3 regions of the Pseudoalteromonas sp. T1lg65 genome follow, and region 3 is predicted to be linked to each of the others. Evidence: predicted binding sites of a transcription regulator. Region 3 holds the regulator's gene; each other region holds the start of a gene.
What was found. The regulator ArgR, encoded in region 3, controls arginine synthesis, uptake and breakdown. The targets are predictions, from matches to a motif close to ANTGAATANNTATTCANT.
Positions count from the first base shown of each region.

Region 1: the regulator ArgR is predicted to act here: its motif matches at 4,463-4,480, upstream of gltB (glutamate synthase large subunit).
Region 2: the regulator ArgR is predicted to act here: its motif matches at 4,025-4,042, upstream of ACSLBF_RS16170 (aspartate aminotransferase family protein).

Region 1 is NZ_CP196837.1:1,483,539-1,491,237, reverse strand. Features, by position in the region: gene gltB (glutamate synthase large subunit) at 1-4,361, opposite strand, end outside; gene ACSLBF_RS06385 (Grx4 family monothiol glutaredoxin) at 4,959-5,306, opposite strand; gene ACSLBF_RS06380 (Fe-Mn family superoxide dismutase) at 5,530-6,111, shown strand; gene ACSLBF_RS06375 (PrkA family serine protein kinase) at 6,299-7,699, shown strand, end outside.
Region 2 is NZ_CP196837.1:3,634,411-3,642,109, reverse strand. Features, by position in the region: gene rpe (ribulose-phosphate 3-epimerase) at 1-229, shown strand, start outside; gene ACSLBF_RS16190 (HAD-IA family hydrolase) at 229-894, shown strand; gene trpS (tryptophan--tRNA ligase) at 916-1,920, shown strand; gene ACSLBF_RS16180 (anthranilate synthase component II) at 2,005-2,586, shown strand; gene ACSLBF_RS16175 (HDOD domain-containing protein) at 2,753-3,928, shown strand; gene ACSLBF_RS16170 (aspartate aminotransferase family protein) at 4,301-5,512, shown strand; gene astA (arginine N-succinyltransferase) at 5,582-6,598, shown strand; gene astD (succinylglutamate-semialdehyde dehydrogenase) at 6,614-7,699, shown strand, end outside.
Region 3 is NZ_CP196837.1:939,163-946,861, forward strand. Features, by position in the region: gene ACSLBF_RS03985 (DNA repair ATPase) at 1-1,201, opposite strand, end outside; gene ACSLBF_RS03990 (SPFH domain-containing protein) at 1,295-3,388, opposite strand; gene ACSLBF_RS03995 (DUF1449 domain-containing protein) at 3,488-4,099, opposite strand; gene argR (transcriptional regulator ArgR) at 4,573-5,040, opposite strand; gene mdh (malate dehydrogenase) at 5,315-6,247, shown strand; gene ACSLBF_RS04010 (sensor domain-containing phosphodiesterase) at 6,319-7,699, opposite strand, start outside.

The DNA.
Region 1 (7,699 bases), 540 kb from region 3:
GGTAGGTATAATTCAAAGTTCGCCAATATTTGTTCAGCTCTACCTGATCCCGTTGCATCTAAATGATCAGCAACTAATCCACGTAAATGCTCTTGATGAGATGGCAAAGATTCAAGCGTTAACAGTTCAACCAATTCAGCGTTAATGCGCTTGTCAAAATCCCCCTCTTCGTCCAGCACGTAGGCAAAACCGCCGGTCATGCCGGCACCAAAGTTAACCCCTACTTGTCCAAGTACACAAACCACACCACCGGTCATGTACTCGCAGCCATTGTCACCTAGCCCTTCGACCACGGCCTGAGTACCAGAGTTACGCACTGCAAAACGCTCCCCAGCTCGACCCGCAGCAAATAGCTTCCCACCAGTGGCGCCATACAAGCAGGTATTACCAATTATTGAAGCTTGATGTGAAGCGAAACTAGAACCAATCGGTGGACAAATGACTAACTTGCCTCCAGCCATGCCCTTACCAACATAATCATTGGCGTCTCCTACCAACGTCATCTCAAGGCCACCCGCATTCCAGACACCAAACGATTGACCAGCAGTTCCATGTAGCTCAATAGACACAGGATCAGCTGCCATTCCTTGATTACCATGTTTACTGGCGATGTAACCAGAAATCATTGCACCAATAGAGCGATCGGTATTCGCAATACGATTTACTAAAGAGATACCCGTTTTATTATCAATTGCCGCTTTCGCTTTATCCAACAATAATTCATTTAACTCCCCCGTATAATGAGATGGGTTGGTAGCGGTACAGAACAACGCTTCGTTAGAAGGGTTGCTAGGTTTTGCTAATATTGGGCTTAAGTCTAACTTTTTCTGCTTTGCCGTATTACCTTCAATGACCTCCAAGAGCTCAGTTCGGCCAATCAAGTCGGTTAGTTTAGTCACCCCTAACTGAGCCATAATTTCTCTGGCTTCTTGAGCAATAAACTTAAAGTAATTCATCGCCATTTCTGGTAAGCCATGGTAGTGCTTTTGGCGTAACGTATCGTCTTGTGTCGCAACGCCGGTAGCACAGTTATTTAAATGGCAAATACGTAGATATTTACAACCCAGTGCGACCATCGGGCCAGTACCAAAACCAAAGCTTTCAGCACCCAAAATCGCTGCTTTTATGATATCCAGTCCGGTTTTTAATCCACCATCGGTTTGCAATCTGATGCGGTGACGAAGGCCATTTTCGACCAATGCCTGCTGAGTTTCCGCAAGACCTAGCTCCCACGGGCAGCCAGCATATTTGACCGAACTCAGTGGGCTTGCACCAGTACCACCGTCATAACCTGCGATAGTGATTAAATCTGCGTAGGCTTTTGCAACACCCGTAGCAATCGTACCGACACCTGGTTCAGAAACTAATTTCACTGAGATCATAGCCTCAGGATTAACCTGTTTAAGGTCAAAAATAAGCTGTGCTAAATCTTCAATTGAATAAATGTCATGATGTGGAGGAGGAGAAATCAGCGTTACTCCCGGCACCGAATAGCGGAGCTTGGCGATATATGGCGTGACCTTTTCACCGGGTAACTGCCCGCCTTCTCCTGGTTTTGCGCCCTGCGCCACTTTAATTTGAATAACATCTGCACTTCTTAAATAGTGCGGTGTGACACCAAAACGACCTGAAGCAACTTGCTTTATGCGGGAGTTTTTCTCAGTGCCAAAACGCAGCTTGTCCTCACCACCTTCACCTGAGTTGGAACATCCTCCCAAGCGATTCATCGCTATAGCCAACGCTTCATGGGCTTCTGGAGATAACGCACCGATACTCATCGCAGCTGAATCAAAGCGTTTGTACAACTCAGTTGCGGGCTCTACTTCGTCAACCGAAATACTCTGCGAGGCTTCCTTGAGCTTCATCATGTCACGCAAGTTAGTGACTGGTCGATTGTTAACCAACGCTGCATATTTTAAGTAATCTTGGTAGTTACCTGAGCGCACAGCAACTTGTAATGATTGCACAACATCAGGGTTATAGGCGTGATATTCTCCACCATGCACATATTTTAGTAGGCCACCGTGAGATAGTAATTTGCGTTTGCTATAAGCCAGTTTATTTAATAGCTGTTGCTCTTGCTCGAAGTCCTCGAAGCAAGCGCCTTTGATACGACTCACTACACCTTTAAAGCATAAGTCGACAATAGGTTCAGACAAACCCACAGCTTCAAATAACATAGAGCAGCGGTATGAGGCCACGGTACTAATGCCCATTTTTGACATTATTTTATAAAGGCCTTTGTTGATTGCGCCGCGATAAGCAAGGGTTACTTCTCGATAAGTTTTCCTTATTATCTTCTTGTCACTCATGGCAACTAAGGTTTCGTATGCCAAGAATGGATATATCGCCGTCGCTCCAAACCCTAGTAACACAGCAAATTGGTGAGGATCTCTGGCTGAGCCGGTTTCGACGATGATGTTTGCGTCACAACGAAGGTTATCGTTAACTAATCGCTGCTGTACTGCTCCGACGGCCATTGCGGCGGGAATAACGCCTTTGTTCTGTTCTATTTCACGGTCGCTTAACACCAACATCACACATCCAGCTTTTGCTTTTGCTACTGCCTCATCAGCGACTCTTAAAATAGCCGTTTGTAAGTCTTCATCGGCATCGTAAATAAGAGAGATTTTACAAGCGCTGTAATGCGCATCGTCAGCGTTAAGCAACTGCTGCATATCAGAAAACGTCAATATTGGCGACTCGAATTGCAAACGCTTAGCATGTCCGGTCGTTTCATTAAAGACATTTTGTTCTCTACCAATACAAGTCGCCAATGACATAACGTGATTTTCACGCAGCGGATCAATGGGTGGATTGGTAACTTGAGCAAATTTTTGACGGAAATAGTCGTAGATTGAACGATGCCCCTCGGACAACACCGCAAATGGAGTATCATCTCCCATAGAGCCTGTTGCTTCTTGACCATTTTGACCCATTACGCGGATAACTTGGTCTAACTCTTCATTGGTATAGCCAAACTGTTTTTGATAAACCAGTAAAGCTTCATCGCTCAGATCTCGTTGCCCTGCGGCTTTTTCATCTAATGCTTCAAATGGTGTTAATCGTTTAACATTTTGTTCCAGCCATGTTTTATAAGGATGGCGAGATTTTAGATCTTGGTCGATTTCGTCAGACTGCCAAATTTTACCATGCAAAGTGTCTACGACTAGCAGTTCTCCCGGACCCACACGACCTTTTTCAATGACCTCATCGGCTTCATAATCCCAAATACCAACCTCAGACGCGAGCGTAATAAAGCCGTCTTGGGTGATGACATAACGCGCAGGACGCAGCCCATTACGATCCAAGTTACACGCTGCAAAGCGCCCATCGGACATGACAATCCCAGCTGGACCATCCCACGGTTCCATATGCATGGAATTGAAGTCATAGAATGCGCGAAGATCTTCGTCCATCGCTCTATTTTTTTGCCATGCTGGTGGTACAAGCATTCTCATGGCTCTAAATAAGTCCATGCCACCAGCTAAAAACAACTCTAAAATATTATCTAGGCTTGATGAGTCAGAGCCTTGCTCATTAACAAAAGGTGCCGCTGTTTGTAGATCTGGTAATAGCGGTGAAGCAAATTTGTATGCTCTAGCCCTTGCCCATTGCCGATTACCTTGAATCGTGTTTATTTCCCCATTATGCGCCAAATATCTAAACGGCTGCGCTAACGGCCAACGTGGCTGAGTATTGGTAGAAAACCGTTGATGGAATACACAAATTGCACTGGTCATACGAATGTCAGCCAAGTCTTTAAAAAATGTTGGCAGATCCGCAGGCATCATCAAGCCTTTGTAAACGGTAACTAACCCTGACAGACTACAAACGTAAAATTGCTCGTCTTGCTCTAAGCGTTTTTCAATTCTTCTTCGTGCAATATATAATCTACGCTCTAAATCTTTTGGCCGCCAACCTTCGGGAGCGCCGACAAAAATTTGTTTGAAAATAGGCAATTGTGCTTTGGCGATTGGGCCAAGCATCGAGGGATCAGTTGGTACTTCTCGCCAACCAATAGATGTCAGTGTTTCTTTTTCTAATTCTTCACTTATCACCTGCATGGCGCTTTTCGCAAGCTCCGCTTCAGGATTCAGAAAAATCATTCCTACAGCGTAATTTTTGCCAATATGCCAACCGTTTTCAGCTGCTACCGCGCGAAAAAAGCTATCCGGCTTTTGTAGAAGTAATCCACATCCATCACCAGTCTTACCGTCAGCTGAAATACCGCCTCGATGTTGCATCCGATCAAGGCCAGTTATCGCAGTACGTATTAATTTATGGCTCGCTTGGCCACTGATATGTGCTATCAGACCAAACCCGCAGTTATCTTTTTCTAATTTTGAGTCGTATAACATGGACTCCTCCCCTTGCTACAACTACCAGATTGTAATAGTCACGGACAGACTGCTGGCAGATATTCAAAATTAGCTCCCTTTAGATTCTGAGTCAACACAAAAATGAATAGCTATTCACGCTCTTGAATATTTCTCAATACTCATAAAAACACTTCCTTTATAACTAAACATCATTTTTATGAAAATTTTTTGTCAAAAAAACCGATTGATACCGGTGTCAACAGCGATCAATTCTAAAAACCACAGGTGTAACGTTAACGTAAGCGTAAAATCCAAATCGGAAAATATGAATAATTATTCACAGATTGCATCTATTAATCGCCGGCGTCAGTTCTGTAAATGCAAAAAGTGAATAAACATGAACTTTGATCAGCGCAAGAGGATAACCACGAGCGTGTTGAAGTTTACGCCCACGTAAACATAGGAATAGGTTGGTTTTGATTAAGTCCATATCGGCAAAGCGATACATAGAATTGTGCCATTGACTAGGCAGGAAAGTTACTACTCTGCTGCACTAAATGAGAAATTTGACAATCGTACGGATGGAAAGTGTTGAAATGAAAAAATGCAGCAACCTAACGTTGCTGCAACATAGCGTTATTCAGCTGTTTGCTCTTCAGCTTTTTTGTACTTTGCCGCTGTTTCAGTAATCAGCGGTTGCAACTCACCACGCTGGAACATTTCAATAATAATGTCACAGCCACCGATTAGCTCTCCTTCAACCCATAGTTGAGGAAAAGTCGGCCAATTTGCATAGTGAGGTAACTCAGCACGAATATCAGGGTTCAATAAAATGTCTACGTAAGCAAATTGCTCACCACATGACATAAGTGCTTGTGAAGCTTGAGCTGAAAATCCACAATTTGGAAGTTTTGGAGACCCCTTCATATAAAGCAGGATCGGGTTTTCGGCTATCTGTTGTTTAATCTTGTCAATCGTTTCCATTAATTACCTCTCAATGACGATAGCAGTCAAAATCTTTAAGTTCATATTGAACACGCAATTAACACCAATAAGTTACTGGCATCCATTGCTGTTTGCTAAAACTTGAGTAAAATAGTCGGGAATTATAGTATCACTATATCAGCACAACGTATAGAAAAGTATCCTCTGATAGGCTACCTTTCGGTGCGTTGAGTGCAAACTAACCTAAAAAATGGAGATTAACATGGCATTTGAACTACCGTCACTACCATACGCAATTGATGCTCTAGAGCCACACATCTCAAAAGAGACACTAGAATTCCACCATGGCAAGCATCACAACACTTACGTAGTTAAGCTTAATGGCCTAATCGAAGGTACTGACTTTGCAGGTAAGTCATTGGAAGAGATCGTATGTAGCTCTGAAGGTGGCGTTTTCAACAATGCTGCACAAATTTGGAACCACACTTTCTATTGGCACAGCCTGTCACCAAATGGTGGCGGTGAACCTACTGGTAAAGTAGCAGAACTAATCAATGCTAAATGGGGTTCTTTTGCAGCATTTAAAGAAGCGTTTAATGACAAAGCTGTTAACAACTTTGGCTCTAGCTGGACTTGGTTAGTGCAATTAGCTGATGGATCTTTAGACATCGTTAATACTTCAAATGCAGCCACTCCGCTTACAGAAGAAGGCGTTACACCTCTTATGACTGTGGACCTTTGGGAACACGCATACTACATTGATTACCGTAACGTTCGTCCAGACTACCTAAATGGCTTCTGGGCACTAGTAAACTGGGATTTTGCTAACAGCAATGTAGCATAAGTCAGACTATCTGCATCAATGCAATAATGGGGCGCAACAGCGCCCTTTTTTGTGCCTCACATTTATCATTAATCTATAAATTATCTAGTTTTTTTTGGGAAATATTCGATATCGCTACTAAGCTTTAAATAACCCTTTCTTTTCCGGTGATCCGCTGTCCAAGCACTTAAGCTTATTGGAGGTCGTTATGACGATATTTGAACATTATCAGGCCAGATATGAAGCCGCACAAGAAGAAGAATACACCATTGCGGAATTCCTAGAGATTTGTAAAGAAGACAAATCTGCCTACGCCAGTGCTCCCGAAAGGCTGTTGATGGCAATTGGTGAACCAGAAATGGTAGATACTTCTAAAGATGCAAGATTAAGTCGAATTTTCTCAAATAGAGTAATTGCTCGATACCCTGCATTCAACGACTTCTATGGTATGGAAGATGCGATTGAGCAAATCGTTTCTTATCTTAAACATGCAGCGCAAGGACTCGAAGAATGCAAACAAGTACTCTATTTATTGGGTCCTGTTGGTGGTGGTAAGTCATCCATTGCCGAAAAGCTAAAATACTTAATGCAAAAAGTACCCATCTATTCCATTAAAGGCTCACCTGTAAACGATCACCCGCTAAGTCTATTTAATCAACAGGAAGATGGGGATTTATTAGAAAAAGAATACGGCATTCCGAAACGTTATCTAAAAACCATTGTTTCTCCCTGGGTAACCAAACGGCTTCATGAATATAACGGAGACATCACCAAGTTCACTGTTGTAAAGCGTTACCCATCAATACTCGATCAAGTCGCTATTGCCAAAACAGAGCCTGGCGATGAGAATAACCAAGATATCTCAGCATTAGTCGGTAAGGTAGACATCAGAAAGCTGGAACACTTTGCTCAAAATGATCCAGATGCGTATGCTTATTCTGGCGCACTTTGCCTTGCAAATCAGGGCTTAATGGAATTTGTCGAGATGTTTAAAGCACCAATAAAGGTGTTGCACCCTCTGCTCACTGCAACCCAAGAAGGTAATTACAACGGAACTGAAGGGATTTCTGCGTTGCCATTTAGTGGGATTATTTTAGCGCACTCAAATGAATCAGAGTGGCAAACGTTCAAAAACAACAAAAATAACGAAGCTTTCTTGGACCGAGTTTATATCGTTAAAGTACCATACTGTTTGAGGGTCTCTGAAGAAGTCAGAATATACAATAAGTTAATTCAAAACAGTGAGTTAAGAGATGCACCTTGTGCACCTGGTACGTTAGAAACTCTTGCTAAGTTCACTACCCTTTCTCGAATTAAAGAGCCTGAAAATTCAAGTATTTATTCGAAGATGCGAGTGTACAACGGTGAAAGCCTCAAAGACACAGATCCCAAAGCAAAATCGTACCAAGAATATCGAGATTATGCAGGTGTAGACGAAGGGATGAACGGGCTTTCTACTCGTTTTGCCTTCAAAATATTGTCTCGTGTATTTAACTTCGATCACAGTGAAGTAGCCGCAAACCCAGTACACCTGTTCTATGTGCTTGAACAACAAATTGAACGTGAACAATTCAACGCCGAAGTACAAGAACGCTATTTAAGTCATTTG
Region 2 (7,699 bases), 1.2 Mb from region 3:
GAGTTTTATTCCACACACGCTAGAAAAATTAAAAGAAGCGCGTCAACGCATTGAAGCGTCAGGCCAAGAGATTAGGTTGGAAGTAGATGGCGGTATCAAAGTGGATAACATTGCTGAAGTTGCAGCTGCAGGTGCTGATATGTTTGTAGCAGGTTCTGCTATTTTCAATCAGCCTGATTACAAGTCAGTCATTGATGCCATGCGTGCCGAATTGGCAAAGGTGAAATAATGAAGTTTGAAGGCGTTATTTTCGACCTTGATGGCACGCTTGTAGATAGCGTTGAAGATATGTATGTAGCGCTAAATCTGACACTGACCGAGTTGGCTTACCCCGTGATAGGTAGATCGCAAGTGCGTGAGTGGGTAGGAAACGGTATTGATACTTTGGTGTTAAGAGCGCTAAGCGGGAGTACGCAAATTAGTGAGCATTTAAATCATCATGATACAGAATTTGCGCAGGCTAGATTTAAACTACATTATGGCGAGCTTGTCGGCCAATATGCAGGATTATACCAACATGTCATCACTGGATTGAGTGCTTTGGCGCATTTACCTAAAGCGATAGTTACGAATAAAAACAGAGACTTTACCAAACCGTTAATCGAAAAACTAAACTTACAGACACATTTTGATGTATTGGTGTGTGGTGATGATGGAGAAAAAAAACCATCGCCAGAGCCTTTATTGAATGCTGCCAAGCAACTGTCAGTTTCACCCGACAAGCTTATTATGGTTGGTGATTCAAAGAGCGATATTGTTGCAGCTCATCGCGCCAACATCCCTGTGATTGCGCTCAATTATGGGTATAATCAGGGATTAGATTTACAAGAGTTCAATCCGCAGTACCTTTGTGATGAATTCTTAGATATTATTCCCATTATTAATCAAAGATAACCGAAGAGATAAAGGAACGACATGACTAAACCTGTAGTGTTAAGTGGTATTCAACCAAGTGGGGGGATGACAATCGGCAATTATGTAGGTGCCATAAACCAGTGGCTTGAACTACAGAAAGATCATGACTGTTACTTTATGATGGTTGACTTACATGCCATTACAGTTCGCCAAAAGCCTGAAGAATTGCGCGAACGCATTTTGGATGGTGTGGCACTTTACACCGCATGCGGTATTGACCCGAACAAGTCAGCCTTATTCGTTCAGTCGCAGGTACCAGCACACGCACAGCTAGGTTGGGTATTGAACTGTTATACGCAAATGGGCGAATTGAACCGTATGACGCAGTTTAAGGACAAATCCAGTAAGCATTCGAACAACATTAACGTTGGGTTATTTGCTTACCCCGTCTTACAAGCTGCTGATATTTTGCTGTACCAGGCTGATCAAGTTCCTGTAGGTGAAGATCAAAAACAGCACCTAGAGTTGACTAGGGATATCGCGACTCGTTTCAACAATTTACATGGCGATGTCTTTAAGATCCCAGAGCCTTATATTCCGAAGCTGGGCGCTCGAGTAATGAGCCTGCAAGATCCGCTTAAGAAGATGTCGAAATCTGATGAGAACCCGAACGGTTTTGTAATGCTGCTCGACGAGCCGAAAAAGATTGAGAAAAAACTCAAAAAAGCAGTAACAGACTCTGATGAACAAGCGCGTATTTACTTTGACAGAGAAGAAAAGCCAGGCGTATCGAACTTACTCACTTTGTTGAGTGTTGCTACCAAGCGTTCAATTGAAGAGCTAGTGCCTGAATATGAAGACAAGATGTATGGACACTTAAAGAAAGATACAGCTGAAGCTGTAGTTAATATGTTGGAGCCGATTCAAGCGAAATTTAAAGAGATCCGTGAAGACCGTCCACTACTTGATAAAATCATGCGTAATGGTGCGGAAAAAGCGAGTGCTCGAGCTGAGGTTACACTGAAAGCTGTTTATGATGCAGTGGGCTTTATACCTCGCGGTTAACGCTCTCAAAAGGGCATCTTATCGGTGCCCCTTTACCCTGTATTCCACAGACTCTTCCAATACTTGATCTATGGTGAAGTTTCCATGCTGTTAATGATCGATAATTACGACTCTTTCACTTATAACCTAGTGCAATATTTTCAGCGTTTGGGGCAAGATGTACTTGTAAAACGTAATGACGCAGTATCGCTGACAGACATTCAACGGCTTAACCCCAGATATTTAGTGATATCCCCCGGCCCCTGCAGCCCAAATGAAGCGGGTATTTCCTTGCAAGTGGTACGTCAATTTAAAGGTGAAATCCCCATTATGGGTATTTGCTTGGGTCATCAAACCATCGCGCAAGAAATGGGGGCGAGCATCGTCAGAGCAAGAGAGGTAATGCACGGTAAAACGTCGACACTTTATCATAACGGTATGGGCTCGTTTTCAGGTTTACCGTCTACTTTTTCTGTGTGCCGATACCATTCATTGGTTATTGATAAAGACACCCTACCAAGCGCGTTGAAAACTACAGCGTGGACAAACACTGAGACTGGTGAAATCGATGAAATCATGGGGATCTTCAGTGATGATTTAGCACTTGAAGGGGTACAGTTTCATCCGGAAGCAATTCTGACGGAGCATGGTCTGTCTTTACTTGATAACTTTCTAAAACGTTTCTAAAGTTTAGTGAAAGAATCCTTATCAACATAATGGATGAGCTTTTGGCTGTTGAGCGTAAGCTTAGATGAGAAAGATTCTTTGTTGTCGATAATTGGATAAACTCAGTCGTAATAATTGCAGGGTAAAGTACCTTATTTGGCTCCATTCTCAATATAAAGAAGCATGCATGACGCAAGATAATAAGCAAACTCTAATGGCACAAGCACTCGCAGAGCGTGCACATGACTTACTCATTAGTCTGAACTTTGCTCAGCAGCAAATCGGCTATATTCATACGTTTGATGCGAATTACGGCGAAAAAGTAGAAAAGCGCACTCTGCTCGAGGTTGAAATTGCAGCAGCAGCTAAGCGCAAGCAGTCCAGCACCAGTCATCACAAATACATCGCGAAAGCCAGCAAGCACTTACATTCAGTGATCGAAACGGCAATCAACAAGCAAATAGACGATTTTGATACCATATACAGCGAAGTCGTTGGTATTCAAGATTCTGTTCCTGCTATTTTGGATCTTCTATGCGTCCGCTCCGCATCAGTGGGGCGATTAGAGCCTTTAGTCAATGATTTAAGTTGGCTTGGGCGAGAACTGGTTGCGTTGGTGAACTTGCCGCAATATCGAAAAAAAACCAGTAAAGGCACTACTGTGACGGTTGACAGTCCTAAGCTAGCTTTGCGTTATTTAGGGCTTGAAAACCTCCAAACTGTAGTCCCAACCTTTTCTATGCGTCATTGGATGCCACATTCCACTGAACCTTTTACACTTATGAAAAGGAAGATGCATGATCTGAGCATGACGACCGCTATTGCTGCCAAAGAGTTAGCGCCTTTGTTTGGTGCTAATGAAAATCATGCTTTTACACTTGGTATGCTGCTCGATTTGGGGAAAATTGCACTGGCCCGTTTGTACCTAAGGACCTTTGAGAAGGTTTGGCAAAGTAAGGTACAAATCGCAAGGGATAAACAGCAAAAGGATCTACACACAGCATTATTAGAGTTGTCGCCAGACCCTTTGTTTTTGAGAAACTTGATGCTTGAACGTTCAGCTGTGTTGACTCGCAAGTTGATTGAAAAAATGGAATTAAAATACTTGCCTCTAAACGCACCAATGGAAGAGTACGCGCAAATTTATCTACCTAAAATGCATAATAAAATCGCCGAACCATTACCAATGACGCAGGTCATGGTTAAAGCTTATGGATACGCTCAATACCTTGTTTTAAAAGACAGTAATTTAATTGAGGATGATGAAGCTGAAGTGTGGTTTAGTCATTTAGGTTTAACAGCGGAAATGCGAGAGATGCTTGAAAAATGCTCGTTCCACAGTTTGCAGCTGAAAATTTTATAAAAAGTAAGCAAATTTTTTTGCGACTATTCATTCAAGGCATAAGCTTAGCAGAATCAGCCTCGAGTAAGCATTATGCCGCTTGCCACTAAAACTGATATTTAATAGTTATTCACTCGGCGTGAAATTTTATGTTAAACCCTTGAATATCAAGGGCTGAGAAGTTTCGCAAGGTGAGACAAATCCTAGATTTTCTGAAATAATGAGCGAATAAATTTTGTGCCGTTAGGAATGTACTTTGTCGAGTTGTGCTCGATAATCAGTGCATAATTATCTCAAACTGAATTCAGATGCAAAGAATTCAGTTTACCCAAAGTTAGGTTCGGAGATAATGCATTCCTAACATATGTCACTTGCTAAATATGAGGAAATAACATGGCTATCAATCGTGAATTGTTTGATGAAGTAATGGTTCCAAACTACGCTCCATCTGCTGTAATACCAGTTAAAGGAGAAGGTTCTCGCGTATGGGATCAGGAAGGTCGTGAGTACATCGACTTTGCAGGTGGTATCGCTGTAAATTGTTTAGGCCATTGCCATCCGGCTTTAGTGGGTGCTTTAAAAGAGCAAGGCGAGAAACTTTGGCACTTATCAAATGTGATGACCAATGAACCAGCGCTACGTTTAGCGAAAAAGCTGACGGATGCGACGTTTGCAGAAAAGGTTTACTTTGCAAATTCTGGCGCAGAAGCAAATGAAGCCGCATTGAAGTTGGCTCGTCGTTGGGCTCTAGATAAATTTGGTGCTGAAAAATCACAGATCATCTCTTTCAATAAAGGTTTCCATGGCCGTACTTTCTTCACAGTAACTGTGGGTGGCCAAGCTGCATATTCAGATGGTTTTGGACCAAAACCTGGAGACATCATCCACTCTGATTATAATGATTTAGCTGCACTTGAAGCGATTATCTCAGACAAAACTTGTGCAGTAATGATGGAGCCTTTACAAGGTGAAGGTGGCATCGTTTCACCTGAATCGGAATTCGTGAAAGGTGTGCGAGAACTGTGTGATAAGCACAATGCTTTGCTTATCTTTGATGAAGTGCAAACGGGTGTTGGTCGTACTGGCGACTTATATGCTTATCAAGGTTTAGGTGTAACTCCTGATATTTTAACCACAGCTAAGGCGTTGGGTGGTGGTTTCCCTATTGGTGCAATGATCACTACAACAGAAATAGCAGTACATTTGAAAGTAGGTACTCATGGTTCTACTTATGGTGGTAACCCACTTGCTTGTGCTGTAGCTGAAGCTGCTTTTGACACTGTGAACACTCCAGAAGTATTGGCTGGTGTTAAAGCTAAAGAAAAGTTATTCCGTGAGTTGCTGGCTGAAATTAACGATAAGCACCACGTGTTCAAAGAAGTCCGTGGTAAAGGATTGTTGCTAGGTGGTGTTGTTTCAGAAAAATACCAAGGCAAAGCAAAAGAGTTTTTGGTCGAAGGTATTAAGCAAGGCGTCATGTCATTAGTTGCTGGTGCTGACGTAGTGAGATTTACCCCTTCACTTGTGATCCCTGAAACCGATATTCGTGAAGGTATGGCGCGTTTTGAAAAAGCGGTCGCAGCGGTCGTTGCAAATAACGCTTAATTGCCAAAGTAGGGCTACAATTTTTTGCAGCCCTGTTGTTACCCATTATTTTTAGGAGTAAGCGGGCTCATGATGATCCTTCGCCCAATCCAAGAAAGCGATTATCCAGCGCTTTTAAACATTGCTCATGAGTCAGGTCATGGCTTTACTTCATTACCTGTCAATGAAGAGCTGCTGCAGAAGAAAATAGCGCGTTCAGTTGCTTCCTTTGGTAAAGATGCCGATAAGCCGTTTGATGAAGGTTATTTGTTTGTACTTGAAGACAGCGATACTGGTGAAGTTGTAGGTACAAGCGGTATTGAAGCAGCGGTTGGTTTAGATGATGCGTTTTATCATTACCACCTGAGCAAAGTGATCCACTCTTCTCGTACACTCGATGTTTACAAAGCTGTGGATATTCTCACGTTGTGTAACGATTACACTGGAGCAACTGAGCTATGCACCTTGTTTTTAAAAGACGGATATAGAAAAGGGCCTAATGGCAAGTTGCTATCACGCTCACGTTTTTTATTCATCAATGCCCATCGAGCTCGCTTTGCAGAAACCGTGATTGCGGAAATGCGAGGGGTATCTGACGAAAATGGCGAAAGTCCATTTTGGCAATGGTTGGAAGAACATTTTTTCTCGATGGACTTTCCGACGGCGGATTATCTTACTGGTATCGGTCAGAAGGTATTTATTGCCGAATTGATGCCGAAGTACCCCATTTATGTGAACTTGCTTAGTAAAGAAGCGCAAGCGGTGATAGGGCAAGTCCATGACAATACTCGACCAGCAATCCAACTGTTAAAAAATGAAGGGTTCACCTTTAACGGTTATGTTGATATTTTCGATGCAGGTCCAACTGTTGAGGCAAAAGTCGACAATATTCGTACAGTACGCAACATCGAGAAGCGCAAAGTAAAAATCGGCGACAGCACAGGGGGATATCCTGTGATGATCGCAAATGATAGACTGGTCGATTACAGGGCGTCAGTTATTGAGGTTAATCTGACTGACGACAGCGGTGACGTTATATTGGCTCCGCACGTCGCGGCGGCACTAAACGTTGCAGAAGGCGATATTGTAAGCCTGACTAAGATTTAAAAGTAGGAACAAATTATGACAACACATGCTGCACAATTGATAAACGGTGAGTGGCTAGAGGGGCAAGGTAGTCGCTTTAGTTCCATAAACCCTGCAAATAATGAAGTACTGTGGACCGCTCAGTCAGCGACTGCAGAACAAGTTGACTCAGCGGTCAAATCAGCGCGCCAAGCTTTTTACGCTTGGAGTGATATGAGCTTTGAATCCCGTTTAGAGATCGTCAAGCGTTTTGCTGAAGTATTAAAAGAAAACAGCGAAGAGCTTGCTGTTGCGATTGCTAAAGAAACGGGTAAGCCACTTTGGGAAACGCGTACAGAAGCCGGTGCAATGGTTGGTAAAATAGCGATTTCTGAAAAAGCATATCATGAACGTACTGGTGTTGTTGAAAACCCAATGCCAGTTGGTCGTGCTGTGATCCGCCATAAAGCACATGGTGTAGTTGCAGTGTTTGGTCCATATAATTTCCCTGGACATTTACCAAACGGACATATTGTTCCTGCACTACTCGCTGGTAATACCGTCATTTTCAAACCATCAGAGTTAACTCCCTACGTTGCAGAATTAACACTTAAATACTGGCAACAAGCGGGTCTGCCAGCTGGCGTGATAAACCTAGTACAAGGCGAAGTTGAAACGGGTAAAGCGCTCGCGTCTCATGCGGGTATCGATGGCTTGTTCTTCACAGGTTCGTCTCGTACCGGTCACTTATTGCACGAACAATACGCTGGCCAACCTGGTAAAATTTTGGCGTTGGAGATGGGGGGAAATAATCCGCTTATCGTGAAAGATGTTGCAGACACAAAAGCAGCTGTGCATGACATTATCCAATCAGCGTTTATTTCAAGTGGTCAACGCTGTACTTGTGCGCGGAAGCTGTTCCTACCTGCAGGAGAGCAGGGCGATGTGATTCTTGCACAACTTATCAAAGCAACTAAAGCAATCAAAGTGGGTAACTTTGATGATGCGGACCAGCCATTTATGGGTTCTATGATTTCAAATGCAGCGGCAGCAGGTATGGTAAAAGCGCAGCAGCAACTTGTTGAGCTTGGGGGAGAGTCGTTAATCGAGCTGACTCACACAGAAGGTACTGGATTTGTCACC
Region 3 (7,699 bases):
GTTCCGGCTCTTGTTCAGCTTTAAAGGTAAGTGCGATACCGTCGTCATAAATCCCATAGCCATGACAATAAATGGGATTCTGTAAGTTCTTTTCGATCATGTTGTAGGCAAATAGGGCGTATTTACCTTCATTTTGTTCGTAAAAAATATACAGTACGTCTTCACCGTTTGGTGACTTCAGCTGGCGGTGGAAAAGTAAATTATCTAACTGATCATCAAAGTAGCGAGTTTGGCCAGACTGTAAGTAGTAACCGCCGGGGAATATAATGCCGTGATCATCGGGCAGCTGAATACAGGCATTGCCCAATGCATCTTGTCTAATTACCTGTTGCGTCCTGTGATTATAAATAAAGTAGCGCCACTGTTTTTCTCGGTAGGGCAGTACTTTTAATAAGATTAGCTCACCGACTTCGGCGTAATACATACTACTGTCTGATAAAGACTGAGCGCTGTCTTCAACGGTTTCTTGATAAATACCTTCGCCGCTTTCGGTGTTGTTCTCAATTTTTACAGTGAGCTTGCCCGCGGATATTTCAACAAAGACTTTATCCGCAATATTAACGTGAGGATGACGGCCTGCAATGTGATCTTTGCGGTCGGTTTTTTGCCACTCAAAATCAAAATTAGCGGTGGCTTTTAATTCTCTTTCACCGCGATTATCTATGTATTCAAGAGTTTCATCTGCAGCAATTTGCCATTGGAATACACGTACATCAGAAATTTTTTCACCAATTTGGAATAACGCAAATAGCTTGTTGTTTTGCACAAATAAGTGTTGAAAGCGAGTTTCTTTGTAATAGGTATAAAGTTCTTCAAAATCACGCAAAAAGCGTTGATTGGTGAGAAATTTGGTTTCACTTGGATACGGTTCTATCTCATAGTGGTCATCAACTAAATGTAACTTTTGTACGCTGAATACATCGCTGACTTTGGTGTTTTGCTTTAAACCCAATAGCACGTTGTACGCAAAAATCAGTTTATCACCAATGAGTACAATGTCTCGGGCAACACAGTTATGTTCGGTGCGAACGCGAGCACGACCTTTTACTTTTAGTTCCGTGCTGCCAAACACCTCTATGCGCTGGTTGTTGATGCTATCGACATGAGTTTTTAATTCGCTGCCAAAGTTACTCAACCGGCGCTTGATAAGTTGATAAGAGTCTTGTTCTAGGGCGCGCTCTGTCTGCGTTGAATCCGTCATGCTGTACTATCCTATGGGCAATAAAGGAAATGAATAAAAATCAATTAGCTGAAATGTCGACCAGCCAATCAACGCTGGTCGACATAGGTCGGGTTACTCTTGTGGTTCAGTGTGTTTTACACTGCCGTTAAATGAGCCTCCAAGCAGGTTTAGCAGTTGCTGCTTTTCAGCGTCTGAGCTGCTGCTTAGCTGTTGGAAAAACTTACTCATGTTAAGGTTTTTCATGGTCTCAGCAGAGCTACTCGCGCCCGCTAATACGCCTTTTAAGTCGTCCATGATGTTACGCTCACCATTTAGATGATCTTTAAACATGGTTTGCATGGTTTTACTTTCACCCACAAAGCCATCGATTGATTTACCTAACGTAATGGCATTCATAAACTGACTGAAGAACTGACCGTCACCACCCATAAAGTTGATATCTGCGTCATTCAGCGCTTTGGCCATGACTTGCGCTTGGTGTGCTGCAATGTCTTTATTTGCGGCAATATTAGCTAAGGTTAACTCTCTTTGCTGATTCAGTTGTAGAGTAAAGCTTTCGTAATCACGTGCCTCTTTGCTCATGGCATTTAACGCTTGTAGCTTTTCTTCTAGGCCCTTTGCTTCCGCTGACATTCTGCGCTCAAGATTAGCTGCTTCTGCTTCGCCCTGTTTTTCAATGGCATCGGCCATGGCTGTTTGTACTTCAGCTTCTGCCAGACCAATATCACGCTTACCACGTGCTTCAGCTTCTAGTTTTTGCTGCATTACTTGCGCGTCACTTTCGCCTTGTTTGGCGTTGGCTTCCGCTTTTGCTTTGATGACTTCAGCTTCAGCTAAACCTGTTGCTGCGGCCTCAACTTTAGCAGCCTCTGCAAGGATCTTCTTAGATTCAGCTTGTTGATTTGCAATGCGCAGCTCTGCTTCAGCCATTTTTTCCATTTCTCTGGCTTTGAATTCTGCGGCTTGCTCTTGGGCTTTAGCAGCTTCAATGTCTTTAACCAAAGCTTCTTCAGCTTCACCTTGCGCGCGGATAATCGACGCTTGCTTATCACGCTCGGCTTCAGCTAGTTTTTGTACGTCTTTGATGCGCTCTTGTTCTTCAGCAACGGTCTTTTCAACCGCCATGCGATCACGTTGTACATCGGCAATTTCTTTACGCTCAACTTCCAGCGCTTTTTCTTTCTGTATGCGTAAAATTTCCGTTTCGCGTTCACGCTCAATCACTTCAATTTGTCTTGAACGAGCTACTTTTTCTTCTTCAATCGCCAGTAGGCGTAAGCGGTTTTGTTCAGCGGCGTCAATTTCCCGCTGTTTGTTTTGCTCAGCAATCGCCAGTGCTTCATCCGCTTTTAAGCGAGCTTCTTCTGATTTTTGGCGCTCTTCTTGTTTTACTCGCTCTGCTTCCGCGGCTTCTCGTGCGCGAACAGACTCAATTTCACGTTTTTGTCTGGCGCTGGCATCTTCTTTTTGGCGCTCAATCTCAAGTGACTTTTCAAGTGCAGCCTGATTTTGAATTTCTATTTGTGCGCGCTCATCGCATTTAAGCTGATTGGTTTCAACATTGTGCGTAGCGGTTTTTTCTGTGATGCGACGGATACCTTCGGCATCAAGGATATTATTTGGGTCGAGCTTTTCGATAGACGTTTGCTCTAGATAGTCAATAGCAACGTCTTCTAAGGTGTAGCCAGATAAGTCTTGGCCAATCACTTCTTTAATGGCGTCTCTGAACTCATTACGATGGGTAAATAGCTCTTCGAAGTTCATTTTCTTACCCACAGTCTTCAGTGCTTCAGAAAACTTAGCTTCGAATAAAGCTTGTAATGTCTCAGGTGCCGAAGCGCGCGCGCAGCCAACTTGTTTTGCAACACGCAAGATATCCTGCTTATTCTCATTAACGCGGATATAAAACGTAATAGCGATGTCAGCACGAATGTTATCTTTACAGATAAGTCCGCTGCCTTCACGACGCTCTAGCACCATACGGTTGGTTGAGATGTCCATCACTTCCATTTTGTGAATAACCGGCAGCACGATACCGCCCGTTGTTGTGACATCTGGCTCGCTTTTCATTTTGTTGATAATGAGCGCTTGGCCTTGCTCGACCTTGCGGTAAAATTTACCGATTAATAATAAAATGGCAAAAATGATAATGAGTGCGGTAGCTGCAATAGTGAGTACCGGACCGAGGTTATTTAAGAACTCCATGACTATTCCTAAGTTATCGTTGTATATTCCTGTGCTCTTAGTAAAGACTTTGCGCTACCGAAGAGCTGTTCTTGATGTAATTGGTATCGCCGATGCGACTTACCAAGGTTTTGCGACTACGGTGTAGCAATGTTGTTGTGAGTCGAATTCAATTAATAAAGCGGTGTCGCCTAGGGTAAACTCGTTGTCTTCATCGTTGCGTACTTCTACAAGCTGTTCTGTGCCATTAATAAAAACGCGAGCTTGACCAAAATTAGCGGTGATTTTTGACGTTGCTATGACACATTCCAAACCAACCAAGGAGGATTTAGAGGTGGCTTCTTGGTTGTTAAAGAAGCGTCGTAACGGACGAATTAGCAATGCAGTGAGTGGTAATGCTGCAACCAGACTTGCCACGATAAATACGGAGCCCATCAGATAGAACATCACGCCATTACCTAACAAATAGGCAAAAAACTGGTGGATGTATATGCTGGCTGTCCAAGCTAACAGTATGATAAAGCTGACTGAAATACTGATTGGCACACCGCCAAAAGCTACCTGCCAAGCTGAACTTCCACCTGCCGAAGAGATATCAGTGTCTACATCTGTGTCAAAACTTTCAATATCAGCAAAGCCTAAAAGGGCAATAATCCAAAACAGTAGAACAACCAGCAGTAAGGTAGAAAATACCACGGTTGGAAAAGTAAAAATGGTGTTGATAAATTCCATAAGCTCTCCTGAAGCCTTTTTCAGCGCAAGTGTTATGCGCTGTGCAGTCAATCAACGGTTCAGCAAATACTGGCTTCGTTTCACCAATTTCTTTGGGGAGCTAGCAGTGCTACTTAAAATTGGTTTGGAACCTTGTACTTGCCAAACTCAAAGGCTAATTGCCCAGAGAATAGCTCGATTGGCTTATGACTTGCTTAGTCTTTTAGTCATCGCAGGCCAGAGTCTAGAATGGTGAACGAAGATAATAAATATCGATAACAGCACACTCATCCCTTGGTACCAAGTTATTCTATATTAATCAAATAAAGCGCTATGTTGATTTGCGAATGTTTGTTGTATCTAAATTTGGCACGTTTCGACATAATATGTCAAACATTTATTCACAGCGTTATTGTGAAAAGCGTGAGGAAATAAACGTTAACGGGGCCTCTTGTTGATGAAACCCCATCATTTAGGTAAGAAGCAAGGGTGGGTTATACGTTATCAAAAAGCGTTTTGACTTTTTCTAGTGTGACGTCTATTTCCGATACCTTTGCTGGCGCGATAAAAATCGTATCATCGCCTGCAATTGTGCCCAATACACCATCTGCGGTGCCTAATGAATCAAGTAACCGTGCGATTAGCTGAGCCGCTCCAGGACTGGTACGAATGATGATCATCATTTCATTGTGCATGATGTCTACCACAAGCTGACGTAGAGGACTTTTGGCGGTAGGTACGCTCATTTCGGCAGGAAGACAATACACCATTTCTTGCTTGGCGTTACGCGTTCGGACTGCACCAAATTTACTCAGCATCCGCGATACTTTACTCTGGCTAACGTTATCAAAACCTTGTTGTTTTAGCGCGTCGACTATTTCACCTTGAGAACCCGAATTTTCTTCTTTTAGAATGGCTTTAAATGCTTTGATAAGAGCTTCTTGTTTTTCTTGCGCTTGCATAGTCTTTCTTCTTTACTAACGAGTTACTTGATTTTACACAAAAGCCTGCGCTTTCCCAAGTTTGGTCCCGAACATGTGATTGAGTCATTCGTCAATCACACAGCTGTTGTCGCTGAGTGTTAAGTTGTTAAAGGATAATAACGCTAAGTGTCACTATCTTTACAACTCTAGTCGAAATTATCTTGAAAATAACCGTGATTAATTTGTGTTTAGGGCCGCTTTTCATTATCTTTACACCACACTAAATTCCACCTTCAAATTATGGAGAATTCTAATGAAAGTTGCTGTATTAGGTGCCGCTGGCGGTATCGGTCAAGCTTTATCTTTATTGCTTAAAAACGGTTTACCAGCTGGTTCTGAGTTAGCGCTATACGACGTTGCACCTGTTGTTCCAGGTGTTGCAGTTGACTTATCTCACATCCCTACAGCAGTTAAAGTAGCAGGTTATGGTAAAGACGATCTAGACCCAGCACTGGCTGGCGCTGATATCGTAGTTATTCCTGCTGGTATGCCTCGTAAGCCTGGTATGGACCGTGCAGACTTGTTCAACGTGAATGCTGGTATCGTTAAAACACTAGCAGAAGGCATCGTAAGAAACTGTCCAAAAGCATTTGTTGGTATCATCACAAACCCAGTAAACGGCACTGTGCCAATCGCTGCTGAAGTGTTCAAAAAAGCAGGTACTTATGATCCAGCGCGTCTATTCGGTGTAACAACACTTGACGTTATCCGTGCTGAAACCTTTATCGCTGAACTTAAAGGCCTAGATGTATCTGAAGTTAAAGTACCAGTTATTGGTGGTCACTCAGGTACAACAATTCTACCACTACTTTCTCAGGTAGAAGGTGTTGAGTTTACTGACGAAGAAGTTGAAGCTCTAACTAAGCGTATCCAAAATGCGGGTACTGAAGTGGTTGAAGCTAAAGCGGGTGGCGGTTCTGCGACACTTTCAATGGGTGCTGCGGCAGCACGCTTCTGCTTCTCGCTAGTTAAAGGCTTGCAAGGCGAAGACGTGATTGAGTACGCATACGTTGAAGGCAATACAGGCGATGCGACTTTCTTTGCACAGCCAGTTCGTCTTGGTAAAAATGGCGTTGAAGAGCTCCTACCTTACGGTGAGCTAAGCGCGTACGAGCAAAAAGCGAAAGACGATATGCTTGCGACACTTGAAAAAGACATTAAAGAAGGCGTTGATTTCATGGCGTAATCGCCCAAATGGAATCAGCAATTCTTGTTAAAACGGCAGTGATAATCCACTGCCGTTTTTATATTGAAGATTTATGATTCTGTTTCGTGAGGCGTAAATATGAATTGTCCAGCGGCAAATCGTGTCGAAATCTCTTGCGCTGAGAGTGGTTTGCTAAACAAGTACCCTTGAATTAAATCACACCCAAAAAGCTCTAGTAACTCTAATTGTTTATTTGTCTCAACACCTTCCGCTACCACATCAACTTCAAGGCAATTACAGAGCGAAATGATGCCATGTACTAAGATGGCGGCGTCTTGGTCCTCGACGATATCGGTAATAAAACTTTTGTCTAACTTTAATTTTTTTGTTGGTAACTTTCTTAAGTAACTCAATGAGGAGTACCCTGTACCAAAATCATCGAGTAGGAAATTGACTCCTAATTCTGATACTTTGCGCATGTTACTGATTGCATTGTCGATATCTGACAATATACTGCTTTCAGTCACTTCAAGCTGAATACAGTTTGCTGGGAGCTGATGGGCTGCCAACAACTCACTGATGGTTGAAACCAGATTGGGTTGCATGAGTTGCAGACTTGCTAAGTTTATTGTTATGGGAATAGGGGCCTTTTCACGTAACCCCAGCCAAGCTTTAGCTTGCTTGCAAGCCTGATCCAATACCCAATTCCCTAATTGAATAATCAACCCTGTATCTTCTGCAACACTAATAAACTCATCAGGACGAACATTACCTAACCTTGGTGTGCGCCACCTTAATAATGCTTCTAGGCAGACGAGTTCTTTGGTTTGGGCATTAATAATAGGTTGATAGACAAGAGAGAATGCATCGCTCCCTAAAGTTAGCCTGAGCTCCTGTTCCAGTTCATAACGGCGCGATGGGTTTTCGTCGGTTGCATCACTGTGATAAATAACGCATGAATGTGAGTTGTTGGCACACAATTTTTTGCACATTAACGCTTGTTCTAATAACACTGGGGCAAGGTTACTGTCGTGCGGCGAACAAGCCACACCAACTCTCACATTAATATGCAGCTTTTGGTTATTAATTATTAAAGGCCTATCGAATGCTGCAGAAATGGCGGGAGGAAGTGATTTATACAATGATGCTTCAAAAGGGCTACTTTCTGCCTCAAAAGCTAGAACTGCAAATTTATCTGACTCCAGGCGGGCGACAGTAAAGCTTTCATCGACAATTCTGTTTAGGCGCTTAGCGACTATTTCTAGCACTTTGTCACCAAACTCTTTACCTTTTGCTGTATTCAGGTCTGAAAACCGGCAGATATCTACGGCACAAACAAAAACCAAGTCTTGCTCCGAATAGGCGCTAATTAATTGTTTCAAGCGGTCAAGTAAAAGCGGTTTGTTGGGGAGTCCGGTAAGTGGATCATAGTATGCTGTAGAGACTGCTGCTTGGTAGATCTTTTTGACTTCATAATCATGCTTGATTTGG